3 regions of the Kosakonia sp. MUSA4 genome follow, and region 3 is predicted to be linked to each of the others. Evidence: predicted binding sites of a transcription regulator. Region 3 holds the regulator's gene; each other region holds the start of a gene.
The links. The regulator PhoB, encoded in region 3, activates phosphate uptake and scavenging genes when phosphate is short. The targets are predictions, from matches to a motif close to CTGTCATAAAACTGNCNNAT.
Positions count from the first base shown of each region.

Region 1 (8,247 bases), 1.6 Mb from region 3:
CGCCTGATTCAGTCGTTAGTGGCATGGTGGTTAATCCTGTTTGTATGGTGCATATCGCTTATGATGCGACATAACGCCAACAAACAATTCGCGGAATAGCGGCCTTAGTTGTCGGGATAACTGAGCGTAAACCGGCCAAATCAGTGACGCGGTGAATAAATAAAAGTAAAAAAAAAGAGTAATACTCGAAAAATAATTAATAAAAACAATCAGTAAATAACGACGCGTCTGACAGGAAATATAATGAAATATTTCCGTTTTAGCTGCTTCGTTACTACAAATAAATCGTGCGTCTTTGGGATATGAAAACCTGAGCCTTTCGGCCCAGGTTGATTGGCTAGCGGGTTATCTGTAGATCTTTGATGGTGACGGGCAGCTCCGCGCCGTCTTTCCACTGCGTTAATGGCATAAAGACGTTGTAATCGACAAGCCAGGCCAGCGTCTGTTTCTCGCCTTTATCGTCACTCTCCGTTTCGCATGCGACTTTCCAGTAGCGGCCAGTAAGTACGCTGCTGATCTGGCGAGCCTCATCGCTGCCGGTCACTTCGCAACGGCGGTTGATCGCGGTTTTGTCGCCCGCTTTACCTTTCGCAGGCAGCACCGTATCAAAGGTGAATTTCTGTCCCTGATGCAGCGGGAAACGCAGGTTGGTGTGCAGTTCGCTGATGATACTCGGCGAGTTATCCAGGCTGATACCGCCTTTTAACTGCCCAAGGTTACCCAGGGTCAGGCGCTGCGCCTTAAACACGTTGTAATTTTCCAGCAACAGCATCAACCCATTGGGTTGAACATCCAGCTCCATCGGCACGCCTTCATCACTCCCCCAGATCAGAGTCCACTGCATTTTTTTGAAGCGCGGCGTCGCCCACGGGTTAACAAGCTGCTGCGCCTGTTTGTCGATCTCCGCAGGCAGCGGGAATTGCGCCAGCCATTGTGGCGAATTGCTGCTCATATCCGGCAGCATCGGGCCAAGCGTAGAGGAGACGCTTTTTTTCTTCACCTGGGGAACATAAGCCCCTTCTCCTTTAAAGGCAGAAGGTGTGCTCATTGCGCATAGCTGCTTAAACGCCGCAGCAGTGGCGGGCGTATTGGTAAAATCCGCCGCCCGGCGCAGCGCTGCTTTCCCACTCAGGCTATCGGATACATAACCTTCCGGCGTCATATCCAGCCCGGCGAGCACGCTGTCTTTATTGGTTGCGCAGTTATAAGCGTGTACTTCGATTTTCATGTCGTACGGCGCATCATACGGCGGATCGTACTGAATCTCGTTGTATTCGAAGCCGATTTTCGCAATCAACAGATCTTTAGCGCGGATAACCGAAGCGGTATCCAGCAGGATCGGCGTGTCATATTGCGATTTTTTTTCAATGTAGACCCAGTTGGCATTTTTCAGCCCGGGAGATTTGCAGAGGCTGGCGGCGACATCATTCAGTTCGCTGTTCGGGCTGGGCGCGGCGTAACGTCCGTAGCTATCACCATAAAAACGGCGCACGACCGCCTCTTTATCGTCGAGCATTTCCCAGTACAGTTTCACCGCTTTTTGCGTGGAGCAATCGAAGCCGTCCCAACGGTTAATGTTTTGCCCATCTGCAAAAACAATGTGATTCATTGCCGTGATGCGATCGTTAAGTCGAATCATTACCAGCGGGTTTACCGTGCTGCTAACGACTTTTTTGCCCTGCCCGTCAGCCGCATGGCTGCTTAACGTCGCGGCCAGTAATGCTGGCAGAAGAATCTTGCCCGTTTTCATTTTCATTCCTTTGTCAGCGCAAAAATGGAGTAGCGCAATAGATGTGTAGTGATGAGGTTATCGGCAGCAGGCAGGAAATATAAAGGTCTTAAAGGGAAGGCTGAAAGTCACCAAAAATGATAGTGATGGATGAACCCAATAGTGTGATTCACCCATCTGGCAACGCCGTCAGATTACTCCGCCAGCGCCTGCGCGCAGGCCCACGCGCTGGACCACGCCCACTGGAAGTTATAACCGCCCAGCCAGCCGGTGACATCCATCACTTCGCCGATAAAGTAAAGCCCCGGCACATTGCGGGCTTCCATCGTGCGGGAAGAGAGTTCGTGAGTATCAACGCCGCCCAGCGTCACTTCCGCCGTACGGTACCCTTCCGTGCCGTTTGGCTGTACGCGCCAGTGCGTGAGTAATTCGACCAGTGACTCCTGTTCGCGACTGTTGAGCTGCTTCAGCGTGACATCCGGGATCTGCTCCAGTTGCTGCAAACATTCGACCAGCCGTTTCGGTAACTGCATCGCCAGCGTGTTTTTCAGGCTTTGATTCGGGTGCGCTTCGCGCTGTTCATCCAGCAAGCTTGCCAGATCGCACTCCGGTAACAGATTAATGCTGACGAATTCGCCCGGCTGCCAGTAGCTGGAAATTTGCAGAACCGCCGGACCTGAAAGCCCGCGGTGGGTAAAGAGCAGATTTTCCCGGAAAACCGTGCCATCTTCAGCGGTAATAACCGAAGGCACCGACACGCCGGAGAGCGCCTGCATCTGCTCCAGTAGCGGTTTATGCAGAGTAAAAGGCACCAGACCGGCGCGTGTCGGCAACACTTTCAGGCCGAACTGTTCGGCGATTTTGTAGCCAAACGGTGAAGCACCTAGCCCCGGCATCGACAACCCGCCAGAAGCAATAACCAGCTTTGCGGCCTGCACGCTGTCACCATTCAGTTGCAACGTGTAACCCTGAGCATCGCGCGTCACGCTCAGCACTTCGCTGCGCAGGCGCTGAGTGACCTTGCCTTTTTCGCACTCGGCCACCAGCATATCGACAATCTGTTGCGCCGAGTCGTCGCAGAAAAGCTGTCCCAGCGTCTTCTCATGCCAGGCGATACCGTGCTTGCCGACCAGATCGATAAAATCCCACTGGGTATATCGCGCGAGAGCAGATTTGCAAAAATGCGGGTTCTGGCTCAAATAGGCTGCGGGTTCGACATAAAGATTAGTGAAATTGCAGCGACCGCCGCCGGACATCAGAATTTTACGCCCTGGTTTTTTGCCGTTATCCAGTAACAGCACACGACAGCCCGCCTGCCCGGCCAGCGCCGCACAGAACATGCCCGCCGCACCCGCGCCGATAACAATGGCATCAAACCTTTCCACACCTGCACCCTCATCAAAAAAATCGTGGCGGATTGTAAATAGTTCACGCTGGTCACACCAGCGCGAAGAGAGCTAAAAACAACATAGCATTGAAAAATATACGATAATTTTAAAGTTTCAGCGGAATGTAAGAAATAATGTCAAAAAAAATACATATTTCACTTTGCCGACACCGCTAATGTCCCTGATAATGCGCCGCGTTCATGACCTCAAAATGGCTTAACGTCTATGCTACATTTGTTTGCAGGCCTGGATCTTCATACCGGGTTATTACTCTTGCTTGCTCTGGTCTTTGTTCTGTTCTACGAAGCAATCAATGGCTTCCATGACACAGCAAACGCCGTGGCAACCGTAATTTATACACGCGCTATGCGTTCTCAGCTGGCGGTGGTGATGGCGGCGGTATTTAACTTCTTCGGCGTTTTGCTGGGTGGGTTAAGCGTTGCCTATGCGATTGTGCATATGTTGCCAACCGATCTACTGCTGAATGTCAGCTCCGCGCACGGCCTGGCGATGGTCTTCTCCATGCTGCTGGCGGCGATTATCTGGAACCTTGGTACCTGGTATCTGGGTCTGCCGGCTTCCAGCTCCCACACCCTGATTGGCGCGATTATCGGTATTGGTTTAACCAATGCGCTGATGTCCGGTACTTCAGTAGTGGATGCATTAAATATCCCGAAAGTGCTGGAGATCTTCGCCTCGCTCATTCTTTCGCCGATTGTCGGGCTGGTGATCGCCGGCGGTTTGATATTTATCCTGCGCCGCTACTGGAGCAATACCAAAAAACGCGCGCGTATTCATATGACGCCAGCTGAACGCGAGAAGATCGATGGTAAGAAAAAGCCGCCGTTCTGGACGCGTATCGCCTTGATTCTTTCCGCTATTGGCGTGAGTTTCTCCCACGGCGCGAACGATGGTCAGAAAGGCATCGGCCTGATTATGCTGGTGCTGATTGGCGTTGCGCCTGCGGGCTTCGTAGTGAATATGAACGCGTCAGGTTATGACATCACTCGTACGCGTGATGCCGTCAACAACGTGGAAACTTACTTCCAGCAACACCCGGCGCTGCTGCAAAAAGCCACCGGCGTTGATCCGCTGATTCCGGCGCCGGAAGAGGTGAACACGCAGCCTGGCGAGTTCCACTGTCATCCGGGTCGCGCAATTGTGGCGCTGGATCGTGCGAAGGTGATGCTGACCGGTATCGAAAACTACGAGCAGGTTCCGTTGGAGCAGCGCAGCCAGCTGCGCCGTATTATGCTCTGCCTCTCCGATATTACGGATAAAGTGGCGAAGCAGCCGGATATCAGCGCCGACGATCAGCGTCTGCTGAAGAAACTGAAAGGCGATATGCTGAGCACCATTGAGTATGCGCCAATCTGGATCATCATGGCGGTAGCGCTGGCGTTAGGTATCGGCACAATGATCGGCTGGCGCCGCGTGGCAACCACCATCGGCGAGAAAATTGGTAAGAAAGGTATGACCTACGCTCAGGGAATGTCCGCGCAGATGACTGCGGCGGTGTCTATCGGGCTGGCAAGTTATACCGGGATGCCGGTTTCCACCACGCACGTGCTCTCCTCTTCCGTGGCCGGGACAATGATTGTCGACGGCGGCGGTTTGCAGCGCAAAACCGTGACCAATATTTTGATGGCCTGGATCTTCACCCTGCCAGCCTCGATTATTTTGTCCGGCGTGCTGTACTGGCTCTCGCTGCATCTGATTTAACGCAGCGCAGGCGCAATAAAAAACGGGTCAGGAAACTGGCCCGTTTTTTTTATTCTCTGATTAGCGCAGCGCTCAATGCCAAATCATCAACGCAATCAGGCTGATGACCACCAGGCCACACAGCGAACTGGTCAAAATAAACTGACGGCGAACACGCTCACAGCGGCGGATGAATTCGTCATCATGGTGATCGCGGTAGCGCTGGGCATAGATATACCAAACCAGACGCATCTGCTTACTGGGCTGGCCGTGCGCGGTAAAAAAGCCGCCGCCATCCACGTACTGATAGAGTAAGGGATCACAACCACGAAGTACCACTAACAGCGCGCGTAGCGATGAGTAATAACGCGCCATGTTAACCAAACACACCACACATAAAGCCCAAAACAGCGCAACAGTGTTGATCACCATATCCCCTCCCCGGCGATCGCCCGCGGAGAAAGACTCCGGAACGCTCGCGCCTGGATACCCAACCAAGTCTGACAACGAATAGTGTTACCAATCCCCGGACGGGAAGACAAGCACAGGCGGAGTCCCGCAATTGACCGCATTTCCTTACGCGGATAACTGGGGGACGCCGTCTGTTTCCGTACGGTTTATTTATAGTGTAGGAGATCCGTTTATTTTTTTACCACAAGCTTAATCACCATCAATGCATCTGGCTGTAAATATTGCTTAAGTGATTCGTGATCCAGGTTAATTGACGGTGTGAAAAGAGCGTTATAAGGTAGAAATATCTTCTGAAAAGATCCTTAAGGCCGGGCGCTACGCTCACGTGAAACGCAGGATGCGGGCGCAGTGCAACTGTATCAGGGGCAACCACCCCGATGGTCATCGACAACTTATGGAAGGAGTACCACTATGGCTTACAAACATATCCTCATCGCAGTCGATCTCTCCCCCGAAAGCAAATTGCTGGTTGAGAAAGCAGTATCCATGGCGCGGCCATACAACGCGAAGATTTCCCTGATTCATGTCGATGTAAACTACTCCGATCTTTATACCGGTCTTATCGACGTTAATCTCGGCGATATGCAAAAACGCATTTCTGATGAAACTCACCAGGCGCTGACCGAGCTGTCCACTAACGCGGGCTATCCGATCACCGAAACCCTGAGCGGCAGCGGCGACCTGGGCCAGGTACTGGTTGATGCGATTAAAAAATACGATATGGATTTGGTGGTGTGCGGCCATCACCAGGATTTCTGGAGCAAACTGATGTCCTCCGCGCGCCAGCTTATCAACACGGTTCACGTTGATATGCTGATTGTCCCGCTGCGGGATGAAGAAGAAGATTGAGATTCCCGCTAACGAATAGCCGCTAGCCTGAACATAGCCCGGTACGCGCAACGCGACCGGGCTTTTTTATTCCCCGGAACCGGGGTAGATATCGAAACGATGGCTTTTGGTCACTACCGCCGATTGCGTGGCGATACCGGCCAGCGGCGGCGCGTAATCCGGGCGCTTCACCACCACGCGCTTGATGGCAAGCTTGCGCGCAGGCTCCAGCAAACCGTCGGCGTCGAGATCCGGACCAACCAGCGACTGGAATACCCGCATCTCCTTCTTCACCAGCGCGCTTTTTTGCTTATGCGGAAACATCGGATCGAGATAAACCACCTGCGGGCGCGGCGTGATATCCGCCAGGCTCGTCAGACTGGAAGCGTGAATCAGTTGCAGCCGCTCGCGCAGCCACGGGCCGATTTCCGCATCGGCATAGCCGCGATGAAGACCATCCTCCAGCAGCGCAGCAACGACCGGGTTACGCTCCAGCATCCGCACTCGGCAACCCACCGACGCCAGCACAAACGCATCGCGACCCAGCCCTGCCGTGGCATCCACCACCTCCGGTAAATAGCTGCCTTTGATGCCAACCGCTTTGGCGACGGCTTCACCGCGACCACCGCCAAACTTACGCCGGTGCGCCATACCGCCCGCAATAAAATCGACAAAGATGCCGCCCAGTTTCGGCTCATCGCGCTTACGCAGTTCCAGATGCGTCGGCGTTAACACCAGCGCCATCAGGTTGTCGTTATCCGGTTCCAGCCCGAAGCGGGCCGCAAGAACAGATAAGGCGCCGTCTCCGGCGCCTGTTTCATCCAGCAAACAGATTTTCACTGCATCAGCCTTCGATACCGTAATGCTCAAGCATGGCGTCAATCTGCGGCTCGCGACCACGGAAGCGTTTGAACAGCTCCATCGGCTCTTCCGAGCCACCACGGGTCAGGATGTTATCAAGGAACGACTGCCCGGTTTCACGGTTGAAAATGCCCTCTTCTTCAAAGCGGGAGAAGGCATCTGCCGCCAGCACATCGGCCCACAGATAGCTGTAATAACCCGCCGCATATCCGCCCGCGAAGATATGGCTGAAAGCATGCGGGAAGCGACCCCACGACGGCCCCGGCACCACGGCGACCTGACGTTTGATTTCGGCCAGCGTTTCGAGGATTTTCGCCCCCTGCTCCGGGCTGAATTCGGCGTGCAGGCGGAAGTCGAACAGGCCGAACTCCAGCTGGCGCAGGATAAACATCGCCGCCTGGTAGTTTTTCGCCGCCAGCATTTTGTCCAGTAGCTCCTGCGGCAGCGGCTCGCCGGTTTCATAATGGCCGGAGATAAACGCCAGCGCTTCCGGTTCCCAGCACCAGTTTTCCATAAACTGGCTCGGCAGCTCGACCGCATCCCACGGCACACCGCTGATCCCTGCCACACCGGCGGTTTCAACGCGCGTCAGCATATGGTGCAGGCCGTGACCAAATTCATGGAACAGGGTGATCACTTCGTCATGGGTGAACAGCGCCGGTTTGCCGTTGACCGGGCGGTTAAAGTTACAGGTGAGGTACGCGACGGGTTTTTGCAGCGAACCGTCGGCGCGGCGCATCTGGCCAACGCAGTCATCCATCCACGCGCCGCCACGTTTGTTCTCGCGGGCATAAAGATCAAGATAAAAGCTGCCGCGCAGCTCGTTGCTCTCATCGTAAAGCTCGAAGAAACGCACGTCCGGATGCCAGACATCAATATCCTTGCGCTCTTTGGCGGTGATGCCGTAAATACGTTTCACCACTTCAAACAGGCCGTTCACCGCGCGGTTTTCCGGGAAGTACGGACGCAGTTGCTCATCGCTGATGCTGTAGAGGTGCTGCTTCTGTTTTTCGCTGTAGTAACCGATATCCCACGGTTGCAGCTCATCAACGCCGAATTCGGCTTTCGCGAAGGCGCGCAGTTGTGCCAGCTCTTTTTCGCCCTGCGGACGCGCGCGTTTGGCGAGATCGGTCAAGAATTCCAGCACCTGCGCCGGGTTTTCCGCCATTTTGGTGGCCAGTGATTTAAAGGCATAGCTTTCAAAACCGAGCAGTTGCGCCAGCTCGTGACGCAGCGCGAGGATCTCGGCCATGATCGGGCTGTTGTCCC
Region 1 covers NZ_CP025697.1:5,164,484-5,172,730, forward strand. The annotation lists gene C0557_RS24605 (RimK family alpha-L-glutamate ligase) at 1-25, opposite strand, end outside; gene C0557_RS24610 (hypothetical protein) at 338-1,750, opposite strand; gene C0557_RS24615 (NAD(P)/FAD-dependent oxidoreductase) at 1,924-3,114, opposite strand; gene pitA (inorganic phosphate transporter PitA) at 3,343-4,839, shown strand; gene uspB (universal stress protein UspB) at 4,912-5,247, opposite strand; gene uspA (universal stress protein UspA) at 5,701-6,138, shown strand; gene rsmJ (16S rRNA (guanine(1516)-N(2))-methyltransferase RsmJ) at 6,205-6,957, opposite strand; gene prlC (oligopeptidase A) at 6,962-8,247, opposite strand, start outside.
Region 1: pitA (inorganic phosphate transporter PitA) is a predicted target of PhoB. The motif match lies at 3,252-3,271, and genes of this name have one in related genera.

Region 2 (8,247 bases), 250 kb from region 3:
GCGATCTTATTTTGTGATGGCGATTTAAAGTGCGAAAGCTCCCAATAAAATATGAGGGTTGGACATGACGCATTTACATCGCATTATTTTGGTCGTTAGTTTTATTATTTCTGGATTGGCACACGCAGCTCCTGTAGCCGAAGGCTCTGCCGCGGGAAGTAATGCTTCCGACAGCGCCATTGGAAATTCGGCGTGGGTGGGTGTCGCGGGTGTTGCCGCCGTCACCGGGCTGGCATTGCTGGCATTGGGCGGCGGGGACAACGGTAGTAACACGTCAACCACTACCACCACCACTACTACCACTACGCCGTAGAAGTGAGGTGAATTAAGATCGTAACGTTATTGACTGAGAAAAAAGGGAGCCAGGATGACTCCCTGCTTCGGCGTTAGCCGCCAGGGCCACCGGCCAGATCCGGGCATAACGGATAACATCGACCAGTGTTCGATTTTTACCCGTCTGTCTGGCACCCATGAAAGACCGTCAGTACGCGATTGCAGTATTGCCTGCAACATCATCATTGACCGCAACGCACCTTAAGCGAATCCCTCCAGAGATGTGAATCGTTAATAAGTAATAAGGAACCCGCATTTCACCAACAAATACTCTAACTGCGTATCACTGTGGGTAACGGCGGTGCACCCGGATTCTTCTTTATTATTGGGCGGTTCCTTTTATTGCCAGCGCTTATCCTGCGATTACACCGGCAATAAACCCCGGCAGTCGGCCTGATAAGACGCTGCCGCCCATCGTAATTTCATATTTTCCGTAAGGTTATAGCCTTCGTATAGTGAAATCGCACCCATTACACAGCTTGCGGAATTCGTTGAAACACTACGAGGGACACTATGCGAGTCATCAAACCCTTCTCTCTTGGTGCGCTTTTAGGCACCGGTTTTGCCGCCATTATTGTGATCAGTTTTCTGGTGGCGATTTTTGGACGGACACAATTACTCAGCACCAGCAAACACATCGAATATTACGAGAAATATCATCTGACTAACCTGCTGGCGATGCAGGAGCTAAAGGACACATTAAATAACGCCACCAAAGCGACCTTTATTATGGTGTTCCAGGATGACGCCGATAAACAGGAGGCCGAAGAGAAGGTCACCGAAGCGGCAATCCAGCGTATCGACACGCTGGTCAAACAGTTACAGCAGAATATTCAGGACAGCGATATCCAGCAGATGTTGGATCGTTTTAAACAGACGCAGGCGCAATACGTCGCGGTTGTGCGCCAGACGGTGAGCATGGCGAAAAATGGCCAGATGCTCGACTCCCAGTCGATGGCGGTGGATAAACTGCAACCGGTTCAGGCACAACTGTTTAATGAAATCACCTTGATGATCCAGCGCCAGCAGTCCAGCACGACCACGGCAGCGGCGGAGAGCACCGGCGGTGCGCGCGCATCCGGCGATCTGCTGCTGATACTGGCGGCAGCGGCCACGCTGCTTGGCGTGTTGATCGCCTGGTTTGCCACGCGGCTTATCAAGCGGCAACTGGGCGGTGAACCGGCTTATGCGCTGCGTGTGGTACACGATATCGCCGAGGGCAATCTGGCAATGCCGGTGACGCTGGCGGCTGGCGATCGTCACAGCCTGCTGGCCGGGATGGAGGCGATGCGTCAAAGCCTCAACCGCATTGTGGCGCAGGTTCGTGAGAGCAGCGAATCAATCTCGGCAGGCGCCAGCGGCGTGGCGGCGGGCAGTATGGATCTCAGCCAGCGCACGGAACAGCAGGCGGCCAGCCTGCAACAGACGGCGGCATCAATGGAGCAAATCGGCCAGACCATTCGCCAGAATGCTGACACGGTACGCGTCACCAACCAGCAGGCCACCGCCGCCAGCGACATTGCCGCCAAAGGCGGAGAAGCGATCGACAACATTGTGCGCACCATGGACGAGATCAGCCAGAGTGCGCGCAAAATCGGCGAGATCATTGCTGTTATCGACGGCATCACTTTCCAGACCAATATTCTGGCGCTTAATGCGGCGGTAGAAGCAGCGCGTGCCGGTGAGCACGGGCGCGGTTTTGCCGTGGTCGCCGGGGAGGTGCGTTCACTGGCGCAGCGCTCCGCCACGGCGGCGAAAGAGATCAAAGGGCTGATTCAGGCCAGTATTGATTGTGTGGATAACGGCGCTACGCTTGTCAACAATGCCGGTTCCACCATCGGCGAGCTGGTTAAGCAGTCGCACCATGTCGCGGAAATGATTAACGAAATCGGCATGACCACCCAGGAGCAGGAGCTGGGCGTTGCGCAGGTGAACGATGCGATTGCCCAACTCGATCAGGTGACGCAGCAGAATGCTGCGCTGGTGGGCGCCTCCAGTTCGGCGGTCGATCATTTGCGCGATCAATCCCGGAATCTGGTCGCGCTGATGAGCGTTTTCCGCACTGAACACGCCCGGCGGGAAAATTCGCCGCAGCTTGCCTCCGGTGTGCTGGTGAATACCTGACGGTTCTGAACAAACGCGATGCCAACCAGACAACGGCGTCGCAGAACGAGGGACAAGGATGTCCCGATAGCGATCTCCTTCCTCATTGATTTAATCCGCGACGGGCAGCACGCGTATAGCTTAATCATTAAGCCATCGTGAATGGGCGGATTATATCGCCAGCGGCAGTCAATCCTGTGGTTTCAGCAAGTGCGAGCGACCAAAGGAAATTAGCTGGATATCGTCATTTTTTTCGCAATAGATTCGATGAATGTGTTATTTATTCCGGAAAAATTCTGGAAATTGATGTTTTTATTTTATAAAAATATGGGTTAATACTTTTATTTTAATAAGGCAAAGGGGCTGGATGTTAGTGGTGCGTAATTTCTGGTTGTTTTTTATCCTTGAGATCGGTTTTTTGTTTGGTTAAATCTTCCTGCTAAAGTGGATTGTTTTTAGTTATTGCCACTGAAGCTTTGTTATTGTCTTAATGAAATAAACATGCTTTTATCTTGCGGCAGTTAACCAGGGATTACTGCTATGTGAATATTAATAGTGTTCACATGCAAGAAATAAATGTTATTTATTATGCGAATAACATACGGCGCGTTGTTTTTATTTTGACGATAAAGTCGTGCGATGGACACATCTGTGTAAGCGCTAAGGAGGGGTATGCCAGACAAGGAAAATAGAGCGCTTTCAGTCATGGGCTTCCTTATCGAAAAGAGAGTGATTTATGACTGTAGAACAAAAAGACTCATCTGCCTTTATGGTACGGCGAAACCTGGTTCTCTGAGAAAAACCCAGTCGTACTTGCTGGAATATCTATTGAATCATGGGGTTAATAACGTTGTTTCTGATGACATGCTGATGGTTGATGTCTGGGAACGAAACGGCCTTCGCGCGTCAGCTCAGCGGGTTTGGCAGGTGATAAATGATCTCAAATATAACGTGAGTAAATCAGGTGTCAGTGATGAGTTTATCCTGAGGGTTTCCCGGAAAGGATATTTTATTAGATCAAGCAGCGTGCAAACTTTATTTTATCATGCAGAAAATGAATGCTGATTTTCGTTGGATAAAAATAACGTTACGGTTGAGTGGTAATACATTGGTTGTTTTTAGTTGATGTTAATAATGTCAGGTTTGAGGTTATCGATGAAAAAATTTTTATTGTCCGTTGCTGTCTCTGTAGCGATTACGATGCCTGGATTCGTTCACGCTGAGGAAACGGCGACGGTAAATCAGGTGGCGCGACCGGAAGTGGCTGAAAGGGTCAAGGCTTATGAAGGGGCTGAAGGCGTCATTGTATGGACACTGCGTTATGGTAAACCGGAAGAGAAAAAATTAATTGTGCAGGTGACTGATATTGATCATCCATGGAATAAAAAAATACATTTAATGAATGTGGATGATGTGGGGGCAAAAAAATATATTTACACACAGGTTGATGGGGAAAAATTTACCGTCTTGTTTTTTAATAGTCATGGGTGGGGTGAGCTTAACCTGCCGGGAGAAAATAAAGCGATACCAATATATTACAGCAAAGCATACTCCTCCGAAGGAAATGCCCAGGCTTTTCTGACTGATTATCTTGAATCGGATAAATAAAAAAGCAGTATCTGCTCTCTCGCGACCAAATCCTACGCGTTACGACGAAGAGGCAAGATTGAGCCAACCACAGTTGCTGGCATAAGTTAGCGACTGTGGCGGCGTTGCTAAGGATATCTGGCGTAAAAACTACCCGGCAGGCGTAACAAAACTGACAGGATTATCATTTTCGCGTCACTTTTGAGTCAGTATGGCTGCGTTAAGGTGAACGCTCCTTAAGAAGGAGGCTTTCACGATGGGTATGCAACAGATGGTGGTACATGAGATCCAGCAGTGGATCGATGAAAACCTCGACCGTCCGCTCAGAATTCGCGATGTTGCCACGCGGGCCGGTTATTCAAAATGGCATTTACAGCGTCTTTTTCAGGAAGTGATGCAGGTGCCGTTGGGGATTTATATCCGCAATAAGAAGCTGGAAAGTGCCGCTGAAGCGTTGCTGACAACGGAAGATTCGATCATCACTATTTCCACGCGTTATGGTTATGACTCACAGCAAACTTTCACCCGCACCTTTGCCCGTAAATACCATATGCCGCCGGGCGTATGGCGTCGGTACCATCAAAGCTAGCGCAGAATTGATGCCACGATATGCGGTTAATCATCAGGTTGCATTTTGTCGCTAAAACGGTGAAAAAATGTCAGCTAAATGTCAGCCCAACAGCGGTAACATTGCGGCTATGAATATGTTTGCGGCAGGTGCCGGAACGTTGAAGGAGTCGCCCCTTTGAAGCTGTTACTCATCGAAGACGAGGAAAAGACCTCGTCATATATTAACCGTGCGCTGAGCGAACAGGGTTTCACTCTCGATGTCGTTGATAATGGCGTCGAAGGGCTGCACCTGGCGCTGGAGTACGAGTACGACGCGATTGTGCTGGATATCATGTTGCCCGGTATGGACGGTTACCAGATTCTGGAGCGGCTGCGCGCCTGTAAACAGACGCCGGTGCTGATGCTCTCGGCGCGCGGCTCGGTTGAAGAGCGGGTAAAAGGGCTGCGCCACGGCGCGGATGATTATCTGCCAAAACCCTTTTCGCTGATCGAGCTGGTGGCGCGCATTCAGGCGCTGCTGCGCCGCAGACCTGGCGACGGCGCGGACATCACCCAGTTGCATATCCACGATCTGCACCTCGATCTGCTGGCGCGGCGCGTAACGCGAGGCGGCGACCGTCTGGAGCTAACGGCGAAAGAGTACGCGCTGCTGAGCCTGCTGGCGCGTCACCAGGGCGAAATCTTGTCGAAAATGATGATCGCCGAACAGGTCTGGGACATGAATTTTGACAGCGATGCCAACGTGGTCGAAGTGGCGATTAAACGCCTGCGCGCCAAAGTTGATAATCCCTATCCCGTTAAGCTGCTGCACACGGTGCGTGGTATGGGGTATGTACTGGAAACCCGCGTGGAGAGTAAAGCCAGTTGAACGCGCTCTCTCTGTGTAAACACTCGATTGCCGGACGCATGGCGCTGATGTTCGCCGTGGCGTATGTGTTTGTCGTCGTCACTTTTGGCGTTGTGCTCAGAAGCTCGTTGTATGAGTCGCTGCAAAGCCAGATGCATAACGAATTATTATTCCGTGAATCGCTGATGGCACCGTGGGTGGAAAACCGGCAATCCATCGACGGCTGGAAATCCCTGTCCACCAAATTTAGCACGCTCTCTTCCTATGAGGGCGGGCGCGTGAAGTACTGGCTGGTGGCCGATGATCCCCGCTTTGATATGGGCGGCCCGCCGCCGAAAGGCGTTGAGTGGGCTTCGCTGAAAGAGGGGTTCAGCACCGCGCCCGGCGAAACGGAAGCCTCCTGTCTGCTGTTCCTCTACTCCCGTGAAATCCCGGCGAGCGGCGAACGCCCGGCGATGCGCTACGTGGTGGCGATCGATTCCACGCCTTATATGGGCACGCTGTATGAATTTACCTGCGCGCTGGTGCTGGTCAGCTGTATCGGCGTCTTCCTGATTGCGCTGCTGGGTTATCTGATCGCCCGTTTCGGTATGCGGCCGGTGAATACATTGAGCGAGCAGGCGCACCAGCTTGCGCCGGGTAATCATGGTCAGCGTCTGCAGGCGCACACCTTGCCGGACGAACTGCAAACGCTGGCCGTCTCGTTTAATGGCGCGCTGGAGCGCCAGGAGATCGCCTGGCGCCAACTGGAGAGCTTTAATGCCGATGTGGCGCACGAACTGCGCACCCCGCTGACCAACCTGATTGGCCAGACGCAGCTTGGCTTGTCGCGTCAACGCTCCATAGAAGAGTTACAGGATCTGCTGGAGTCTAACCTCGAAGAGCTGGAGCGCATGACCTCCATCGTCAACGATATGCTGTTTTTATCCCATGCCCAGGCGGGCGAACACGCCACGCAGCTCACCACGGTTTCTCTGCGCGAAGAGGCTTACAAAACGTTTGAGTATGTCGAGCCATCGTTTGCCGAGAAGAATCTCCAGGTGCAGGTCGAGGGGGATGTGACGGCATCCATTGACCGCCGTCTGTTCCACCGTTCGCTGGCCAATTTGCTGGAAAACAGCGCCCGCCATGCGCCGCAGGACAGCACAATCATTGTGCGGCTGCAAAACGTCGGTGAACTGGCGCACGTCGCGGTGTCGAATAACGGCGAGGAGATCGCGCAAAGCCACCTTGCGCGGCTGTTTGAGCGTTTCTATCGTGTGGATGCCTCCCGCACCCGCAGCGATACGCACCACGGTCTGGGGCTGTCGATTGTCCGCGCGGTGGCAAATATGCATCAGGGCGATGTGTTTGCCACCAGCGCAAACGGGATCAATACCTTCGGCTTTACTCTGGCGCTAAAGCGCGAGGCAGCCAGCCGCGAGGCGGAAAAGCGCTAAGGGCAAATACCTTATGCTGAAGCGGCGGGGAAGATTCCGCCGTATTCTGCGCGACGCATGTTTCGCATAAGCGAAACGCTTCATTCTTCTACGCCAGACGCTTTACCTCACGTGTCGCTTTAAATCATTACATATGTGATTTATCATATATGTAAATAGACACCTTTGGGGCTCAGCATGCTACATCCGGTTCAGCTTTTCAAAACGCTCTCCGATGAAACCCGCCTGTCAATTGTGATGCTGCTCCGCGAAGCCGGAGAACTCTGCGTCTGCAATCTCTGTGCGGCGACAGGAGAATCTCAGCCCAAAATTTCCCGCCATATGGCGATCCTGCGCGGATACAACCTGGTTATCGACCGGCGAGAGGGGAAATGGGTTCATTATCGCCTCTCCCCGCATATTCCGGCCTGGGCCGCTGGCGTCATCGATACCAGCTGGAACTGTCTGCGCGAAGAGACACGCGAAAGGCTAAAAGTCGCAGCGTCCGGCATGTGTTGAAGTTTCAAACATATTCATAAATTCAGATGTGATGGAGTAAGCGATGTTACTGGCAGGGGCAATTTTTTTGCTCACTCTGGTGCTGGTTATCTGGCAGCCGAAGGGGTTGAGTATTGGCTGGAGCGCGGTGATTGGCGCCGGGCTGGCAATGGTCTGCGGGGTGATTCACCTCAGTGATATCCCGGTGGTATGGAATATTGTCTGGAATGCGACGGCTACCTTTATTGCTGTCATTATTATCAGCCTGTTGCTGGATGAATCCGGCTTTTTCGAATGGGCGGCGCTGCATGTTGCTCGCTGGGGAAACGGGCGCGGTCGGCTTCTGTTCACTTATATTGTCTTGCTTGGTGCTGCGGTGGCAGCATTGTTCGCCAATGATGGCGCGGCGCTGATCCTGACGCCGATTGTTATTGCCATGCTGCTGGCGCTGGGGTTCAGCAAACGTGCCACGCTGGCCTTTGTGATGGCGGCCGGGTTCATTGCGGATACGGCAAGCCTGCCGCTGATTGTCTCGAATCTGGTCAACATCGTCTCGGCCGATTTCTTCCGGCTCGGATTCAGGGAATATGCCTCGGTGATGGTGCCGGTGGATATCGCGGCGATTATCGCGACGCTAATCATGCTCCATCTCTTCTTTCGCCGGGATATCTCGTCGGTGTATGACATGGAAAAACTGCGAGAACCGGCGCTGGCGATTAAAGATCGTGCAACATTCCGCGCCGGTTGGGTTGTTCTGCTGCTGCTTCTGGTCGGTTTTTTTGTGCTGGAGCCGCTGGGCATTCCGGTCAGCGCCATTGCGGCAGTTGGTGCGCTGATTCTGTTGGCGGTGGCGAAAAAAGGCCACGCCATCAATACCGGGAAAGTGCTGCG
Region 2 covers NZ_CP025697.1:1,267,220-1,275,466, forward strand. The annotation lists gene yjbE (exopolysaccharide production protein YjbE) at 65-313, shown strand; gene C0557_RS06025 (methyl-accepting chemotaxis protein) at 847-2,457, shown strand; gene C0557_RS06030 (winged helix-turn-helix domain-containing protein) at 3,109-3,501, shown strand; gene C0557_RS06035 (hypothetical protein) at 3,592-4,044, shown strand; gene C0557_RS06040 (helix-turn-helix domain-containing protein) at 4,280-4,612, shown strand; gene C0557_RS06045 (heavy metal response regulator transcription factor) at 4,769-5,461, shown strand; gene C0557_RS06050 (heavy metal sensor histidine kinase) at 5,473-6,879, shown strand; gene C0557_RS06055 (metalloregulator ArsR/SmtB family transcription factor) at 7,057-7,377, shown strand; gene C0557_RS06060 (arsenic transporter) at 7,421-8,247, shown strand, end outside.
Region 2: C0557_RS06045 (heavy metal response regulator transcription factor) is a predicted target of PhoB. The motif match lies at 4,678-4,697, and genes of this name have one in related genera.

Region 3 (8,247 bases):
GCCCCTGTTCCGCCAGCGGCAAACGCTGCGTCCAGGCCGGTAAATGCTCAGCAAAGGCGGATGCTTTCACGCCGTCAAGGATACCAAAAAGCAGGCTGATAAACATGGCCGGCGCAATCACGCGGGTTGAGTTGTTCCACCACGAACGGCTGAAGCTCAGCACCACCAGCACGATGCACGGCGGGTAGATCATCGTCAGCACCGGGATGGAGATCTGAATCAGATGGCTCAGCCCGAGGTTGGAAACCGCCATCGAGAAGATGCCCAGAATAAACACCAGCGAACGATAAGAGAACGGCAGATACTGCGCGAAAAACTCGGCGCAGGCGCAGGTCAGGCCAACCGCTGTGACCAGGCAAGCGATGAAGATCAAGGCTGCCAGCAGGAAGCTGCCCGCGCCACCAAAGGTGTGCTGAACGTAAGCATGCAGAATCGCTGCGCCGTTAGCGGATTGATCCACCAGCGCCGCGCTGTCTGAACCCAGGCGGAACAGCGCCAGATAGAGCAGCGTCAGACCCGCGCCCGCCATCAGCCCGGCCCAGACAGTGTAACGGGTCAGCAGACGCGCTTCGGTCACGCCGCGCGAACGGGCAGCATTCACGATCACGATACCGAACACCATCGCGCCCAGCGTATCCATCGTCAGATAGCCATTAACGAAACCGTTAGAGAACGGCGCAGTTTGATAAGCTTCCAGCGCATGGCTGATAGGGCCAGCCGGCCAGACGATCGCGGCAATCGAGAGAATGGTCAGCGCGATAATTTTCAGCGGAGCAAGGAAGTTGCCCACGGTATCCAGCAGTTTGCCCGGATAGAGCGACACTAGGATCACCAGCGCAAAATAGACGATGCTGTAGATCAGCAGCGGCATTGCGCCATCGCCAGTCAGCGGCGCAATCCCCACCTCAAACGAGACGGTCGCCGTACGCGGCGTGGCGAACAGCGGCCCTACCGCCAGATAACAAACGGTTGCCAGCAGCACGCCCGCGACTTTACCGATCGGCGTACTCAGGCTATCCACACCACCACCCACTTTAGCCAGCGCAACGACGGTCAGCACCGGCAGGCCTACGGCAGTAATCAGAAAACCAAATGCCGCGGTCCAGACATGTTCACCCGCCTGCAAGCCGACCATCGGCGGAAAAATGATGTTCCCTGCGCCAACGAACAAAGCGAAGGTCATAAAGCCCAGAGCAACTATGTCTCGTGGTTTTAAGTGATAGGTCATAATTTTACTGCCTGTGGATGTGGTGTTGTAAATAATGGTGAATTTTTCGCCTTCCCTGCCGAACAATAACGCGTGTAAACCGCGAAAAATCAGCGGGAAATGCTTAATACGCAACGTGGCGGAGTATAGTTTTTCGATTTACCACGTAAACATAGTCGGTCTGACAACGTCAGGGGCGCAATTTAAACGCTTATAACGTTTGAAGGCAAGATGGGATCGCAAAACCAGATGGATATGCTGGATCAAGAAAAATAACCAGTTCAATACTCCATTTATAAGAAAAACACATGGCTGATCATGCGAACAAAAAAGCATCACCCGTACAAAATAGGTTTCATCGCGGGGAAACAGCAGGAAATGGCGGCCTGTTTTGACAGGCCGCTGGAAAGATAAGCTGACAGGGGCGTCAGGCAGCAGGAGTTTTGGCAACCAGACGTTCCGGCAGAACAAAGCTAAAGCGCGTCCCTTTGCCTGGCGTACTCGCAATATCAAGGCGACTTTCGTGATGGTTGACGGCATGTTTAACGATCGCCAGCCCAAGTCCGCTACCGCCGGTTTGCCGGGAACGGGCTTTATCGACGCGGTAAAAACGCTCGGTCAGACGCGGAATATGTTCGGCGGCAATCCCCGGACCATTATCCTCCACGCTGAATTCCGCCCCCTGCGGCACATGCTGCCAGCGCACAATAATATGCGTTCCGGCGGGCGTATGGTTCACCGCGTTATACACCAGGTTGGAGATGGCGCTGCGCAATTGCTCCTCATTGCCAAGCACTTTTAAGGCGTTATCAACCTCAAATTCCAGGCTGTGCTTTTTTTGGCTGAGCGTCTGCGCTTCCCGTTCAACCAGGCGCAGCATCATCGGCACATCGATGGTCTCATTGGGCGGCAGCGTCGGCGCCGCTTCAATCTTCGACAGCGTCAGCAACTGGCGCACCAGCCCTTCCATGCGCGATGTTTGCTCTCGCATGGTATGCAGCGCTTTTTCGCGCGGCGCGCCTTCCAGCGTCTGCTCCTGCATCATCTCCAGGTAGCCTTGCAGCACCGTCAACGGCGTGCGTAGCTCATGGCTGACGTTAGCGAAAAAGTTACGTCGCGCGCCTTCCAGTTGGTGCATCTGCGTCACATCGCGCGCCACCAGCAGCAGTTGCTGTTCGCTGTAAGGCATCACGCGGATCTCCAGATGGCGCCCGCTGTTCAGTACCAGGTTCAGTGGCCGGGTAAACTCTTGTTTTTTAAGATACTGCGTAAATTCGGGGTAGCGCAGCAGGTTCAGGATGTTCTGCCCGTTATCATCCGGCCAACGCAGCCCCAGTAGCTGTTGTGCCAGGCCGTTACACCAGAAAATCGACCCTTCTTCGGTGGTGAGGATCACCGCATCCGGCAGCGATTCCGCACCGCTGCGAAAGCGTTTGATGAGATTACCCAGCTCGCGCCGCCGCTTTTTATTACGCATCTGCATCTGGTGCAGCCCGTATAACAGCGGCTCCCAGCTTCCCGTGCCGGGCGGTGGCGTCATACTTTTATCGACCCACAACCACCAGGAGAGGCGCAGTAAATTCCAGAAATGCCAGATCAACAGCCCGGTTACCGCGGCAAATAAAAACCAGGGCAGGTAACCGAAAATCGCGCCGAGTATAAAGGCGGGTAGACAACAAAGGAGGAGCTCCAGCACCAGCCTTTTCCATGACAGCCGTTCCAGCACGCGTCACACTCCTGTCAAATTTCAGAAACGGGTCGAAAAACGATATCCCGTGCCGCGCACCGTTTGCACCATACGATCGTGACCGCTGTGTTCCAGCGCTTTGCGCAGGCGACGAATATGGACATCAACCGTTCTGTCTTCGACGTAAACATTGGTTCCCCAGACATGGTTCAGCAGTTGTTCACGGCTGTACACGCGTTCCGGGTGAGTCATAAAGAAGTGTAAGAGTTTAAACTCTGTCGGCCCCATATCCAGCGGATTTTCGCCGGTCATCACGCGATGCGAAGAGGGATCGAGGCTAAGTCCCTGCATTTCAATCACTTCTTCCACCGCCATCGGCGAAATACGGCGCATAACCGCTTTAATACGGGCAACCAGCTCTTTCGGTGAGAAGGGTTTGGTAATGTAATCGTCCGCCCCGGTTTCCAGACCGCGCACGCGATCTTCCTCTTCACCACGCGCTGTCAGCATCATCACCGGAATATCGCGGGTCATGGCCTCACGTTTCAGGTGCTTAATAAACTGAATACCGGAACCGCCAGGCAACATCCAGTCCAGTAAAACCAGGTCTGGCCAGGGTTCGTTAAGTTGGTTCACCGCACTGTCATAATCTTCAGCTTCTACCGGTTGAAATCCATTTTGCTCGAGCACAAAGCACACCATTTCACGGATCGGTGCTTCATCTTCAACGACCAGAATTCGTCTCGCCATAATTCGCCCTGTTTTCTCATATAAGTCGTCTGTTTGTATAGCGGCGCCATTATGCGTCAGTTTTATGACAGATTTATGAATAACATGACCGCCAGATGACCCTGCCCGCAGCATTATGACAGCGTGAATATTCACGCAGTTAATGTCTCTAACACCCTGAATGTTATAATCGCGTTTATCCATTTTCGCCACGGAATCGCTATGCGCATTATTCACACTTCAGACTGGCATTTGGGTCAGAACTTTTACAGTAAAAGCCGCGCTGCCGAACATGACGCCTTTCTCGACTGGCTGCTGAATGCGGCAGAACAGCACCTGGCCGACGCCATTATTGTCGCAGGCGACATCTTTGATACCGGTTCCCCGCCCAGTTATGCCCGCGAGTTATATAACCGCTTTGTGGTGAAACTCCAGCAAACCGGCTGCCAGTTAGTGGTACTGGCGGGCAACCATGATTCCGTGGCGACGCTGAACGAATCGAAAGAGATCCTCGCTTACCTGAACACCACCGTGGTCGCCAGCGCTGGCGCCGCGCCTTTCTGGCTCAAACACCGGGATGGTACGCCCGGCGCCGTTTTCTGTCCGGTTCCATTTTTACGCCCGCGTGACATGGTCATCAGCCAGGCCGGATTATCAGGGCAGGAAAAACAGCAGCATCTGCTGGCGGCCATTACCGATTACTACCAGCAGCAGTATGACGCCGCCTGCATCCTGCGCGGCGAGCAGGCGCTGCCGATTATCGCCAGCGGCCATTTGACCACCGTTGGCGCCAGCAAAAGTGACGCCGTACGTGACATCTATATTGGCACACTGGATGCCTTCCCGGCGGAGAATTTCCCGCCAGCCGACTATATTGCGCTCGGACATATTCACCGGGCGCAGAAAATTGGCGGCCTGCAGCACATTCGCTACTGCGGTTCACCGATCCCGCTGAGTTTTGATGAAACTGGAAAGCGTAAAAGCGTCAATCTGGTCACCTTCAGCGACGGCAAGCTGACGGAAGTGACCGCGCTCGACATTCCGGCCACGCAGCCGCTGGCGGTGATCAAGGGCGATTTCGCCGAGATTTGCCGCCAGCTTGAGCAGTGGCGCGATGCGCCCGCCGACACGCCAGTCTGGCTGGATATTGAAATTGTAAGCCAAGAATATCTGGCTGATATGCAACGTAAAATTCAGCAAGTTACCGAAGATTTGCCCGTCGAAGTGCTGCTGGTGCGCCGCAGCCGCGAACAGCGGGAGCGGATCCTCGCCGGTGAGCTGCGGGAAACGCTCAGTGAATTGAAAGTGGAAGAGGTCTTCGCCCGCCGTCTGGCGCAGGAAGAGATCGATGAGAAGCAAACGGCGCGCCTGCAAGCTTTGTTCAGTGAAGCGCGCCAGGCGCTGGATGCGGAGAAAGAGGCATGAAGATCCTCAGTTTGCGGTTAAAAAACCTCAACTCGCTGAAAGGCGAATGGAAAATCGACTTTACCGAAGAGCCGTTCGCCAGCAACGGTTTGTTCGCCATTACCGGCGCGACGGGCGCAGGGAAAACCACCCTGCTCGACGCCATTTGTCTGGCGCTGTACCACGAAACGCCGCGCCTTAGCACCCTGTCACAATCGCAAAACGATCTGATGACCCGCGATACCGCCGAGTGCCTGGCGGAAGTGGAATTTGAAGTAAAAGGCATCGCTTACCGCGCTTTCTGGAGCCAGAGCCGCGCGCGCGGTCAGGCAGAGGGCAATCTGCAAGCGCCGCGCGTTGAGCTGGCGGCTTGCGCCGACGGCAAAATCCTCGCCGATAAAGTCAAAGATAAACTCGATCTCACCGCCTCATTAACCGGGCTGGATTACGGCCGCTTTACCCGCTCAATGCTGCTGTCGCAGGGGCAGTTTGCCGCGTTCCTCAATGCCAAACCGCGCGAACGCGCCGAGCTGCTGGAAGAGCTGACCGGCACGGAAATCTATGGTCAGATTTCGGCGATGGTGTTTGAGAAACATAAAGCGGCCAAAACCCGGCTGGAACAGCTACAGGCGCAGGCGGAAGGCGTAGTGCTGCTCAATGATGAACAGCGCCAGCAACTGAGTACAGGTTTGCAGGCACTTACTGACGAAGAAAAAACGCTGCTGGCCGGGCAACAAACCACGCAGGCGCAGGCGCAATGGCTAAACCGCGAAGCCGAACTACGCACCGCGCTCGGACGGGCGCAGGCCGCGCAGGTGCAGGCGCAGCAGGCGCTGGCTGCCGCACAGCCGCAGCTGGCGCGGCTTGCCCTGGCGCAACCGGCTCTGCAGTTACGTCCGCTGTGGGAACGCCTTGAAGAGCAACATAAAGCGCTGGCCCGCACCCGCAGCCAGAGTGAAGAAGTAAATGCTCGCTTACATGCCAGCCTGCTACAGCGCGCGCGTATCCGCGCAACCGCCGTCGGGCAGCATGCCAGTCTGCTGAGCCGTCAAAAAACGGTTGCCAGTTGGCTGACCGAACATGCCCGCTTTCAACAGTGGCACAGCGAGCTGACCGGCTGGCGCGTGCTGTTTAACCAACTGGAAGAGGAGAAAAAGCAGTGGCAAAGCCTGCAACAGCGCGTGCTGACACATCAGCAGAAATTGCGTGCGCTGCCGGAAGCCACGCTGGAACTGACAGCAGAAGAGACGGCTGCGGCAATGGCGCAGTGCGCACAGCATCGCCCGTTACGCCAGCAGCTCGCCGCCCTGCACGCTCGCTTCGCCCCGCTGCGTAAACAACTGAGCCTGCGCCAGCAAAGCCTGCGGGATCTGCAAGCCGAGCAGGAAAAGCTCAACGCAGAGCGGGAACAAAAGCGCGCGTTGTATAAAGAAAAGAACCAGTTGCTGACGGAAGTCACCACCATCTGCGAGCTGGAAAACACCATCAAAAGTCTGGAGAGCGAGCGCGCGCGCCTGCAGGCGGGTCAGCCCTGTCCGCTGTGCGGTGCTACGGAACATCCGGCGGTTGCGCACTACCAGACGATCGAGCCGGGAGTGAATCAGGCTCGCCGTCAGGTGCTGTCTGACGAAGTGCAAAAGGTAAAAGAAGAAGGCGTGGCGCTGGGCGAGCGGCTGAAAGGCTTAGCCGAGCGCTATGAAAAAGACGAGCGTGAAGTCCGCTCGCTCCAGCAGGATGAACAAACGGGATTGCAGGAGTGGGCCACGCTGTGCGAGCAGTTGAACGTCACGCTGGATCCGCACCGCGAATTGACCAGTTGGCAAAGCGCGCAGGATGCCTATGAACACCAGCTCTATCTGCTCAACCAGCGCCAGACATTACTTTTTCAAATCAATGAACTGCAACAGCAGAGCGAACAGTATCAGCAGGCTGTCACCACCCGCCGCGACACCTTAGCGGCGGCGCTGCGACAACTGGATCTGACTCTGCCGCCGGAAGGCGAAGAAGCCGCGTGGCTGGCAGCGCGCGCGCAGGAAGCGGAGCAATGGCAACAGCAGCAGCAACAGCAGACCGCGCTGCAAGAGCAGATCACCCAGCTTACGCCCATCCTCGATACGCTGCCCACAGACGAAACGCCCGCCGACGCGCAAAACGTGGCGCTGGAGGGCTGGCGCCAGGTGCATGACGGCTGCGTGTCGCTGCGAAGCCAATGGCAAACCCTGCACCAGCAACTGGCGCAGGAGAACGAAACGGCTGAAGCGCTGGAGAAACAGTTCGTTGCGGCGCTGGAAAACAGCGTCTTTGCCGATAAACACGCGTTTCTCAGCGCACTGCTTTCCGATGATGAACACCAGCGGCTGGAGCAGTTGCGCCAGAAGCTCGACGCCGATTGCCAGCAGAAACAGGCGCTGGCCGCCAGCGCCGAACAAGCCGTTACCGCCCATCGGGCGCAGCCGCCTGCCGGGCTGGAGGAAAACGCCACAGCCGACAGCATCGCGCAGGCGCTGGAACAGGTTTCACGTCAACTGCGCGAAAACACCACCCGCCAGGGGGAACTTCGCCAGCAGTTAAAACAGGATGGCGATAACCGTACGCGCCAGCAGGCGGTGTTGCAGGAGATCGAGCAGGCCAGTGCGCTGTATGACGACTGGGGCCATCTCAATGCGCTTATCGGCTCGAAAGAGGGAGATAAATTCCGCAAATTTGCGCAGGGGCTGACGCTGGATAACCTCGTCTGGCTGGCGAACAACCAGCTTACCCGTCTGCACGGCCGTTATCTGCTGAAACGCAAAGCCAGCGAGGCGCTGGAGCTGGAAGTGGTGGATACCTGGCAGGCGGATGCGGTGCGCGATACGCGTACGCTCTCCGGCGGTGAAAGCTTCCTTGTCAGCCTTGCGCTGGCGCTGGCGCTGTCGGATTTGGTCAGCCATAAAACCCGCATCGATTCGCTGTTCCTTGATGAAGGCTTTGGCACGCTGGACAGCGAAACGCTGGATACCGCGCTCGACGCCCTCGATGCGCTGAATGCCAGCGGCAAAACCATCGGCGTGATCAGCCACGTCGAAGCGATGAAAGAGCGGATCCCGGTGCAGATCAAGGTGAAGAAAATCAACGGGCTGGGTTACAGCAAGCTCGACGGGAAATATGCGGTTTCGTAGGTATTGAACCGTTATCCGGCGAAAGAAGCCGCCACCGGTTGTTTTGCCGGCTGGCGGCTTCG
Region 3 covers NZ_CP025697.1:1,013,323-1,021,569, reverse strand. The annotation lists gene brnQ (branched-chain amino acid transporter carrier protein BrnQ) at 1-1,228, opposite strand, end outside; gene phoR (phosphate regulon sensor histidine kinase PhoR) at 1,635-2,933, opposite strand; gene phoB (phosphate response regulator transcription factor PhoB) at 2,955-3,644, opposite strand; gene sbcD (exonuclease subunit SbcD) at 3,846-5,048, shown strand; gene sbcC (exonuclease subunit SbcC) at 5,045-8,185, shown strand.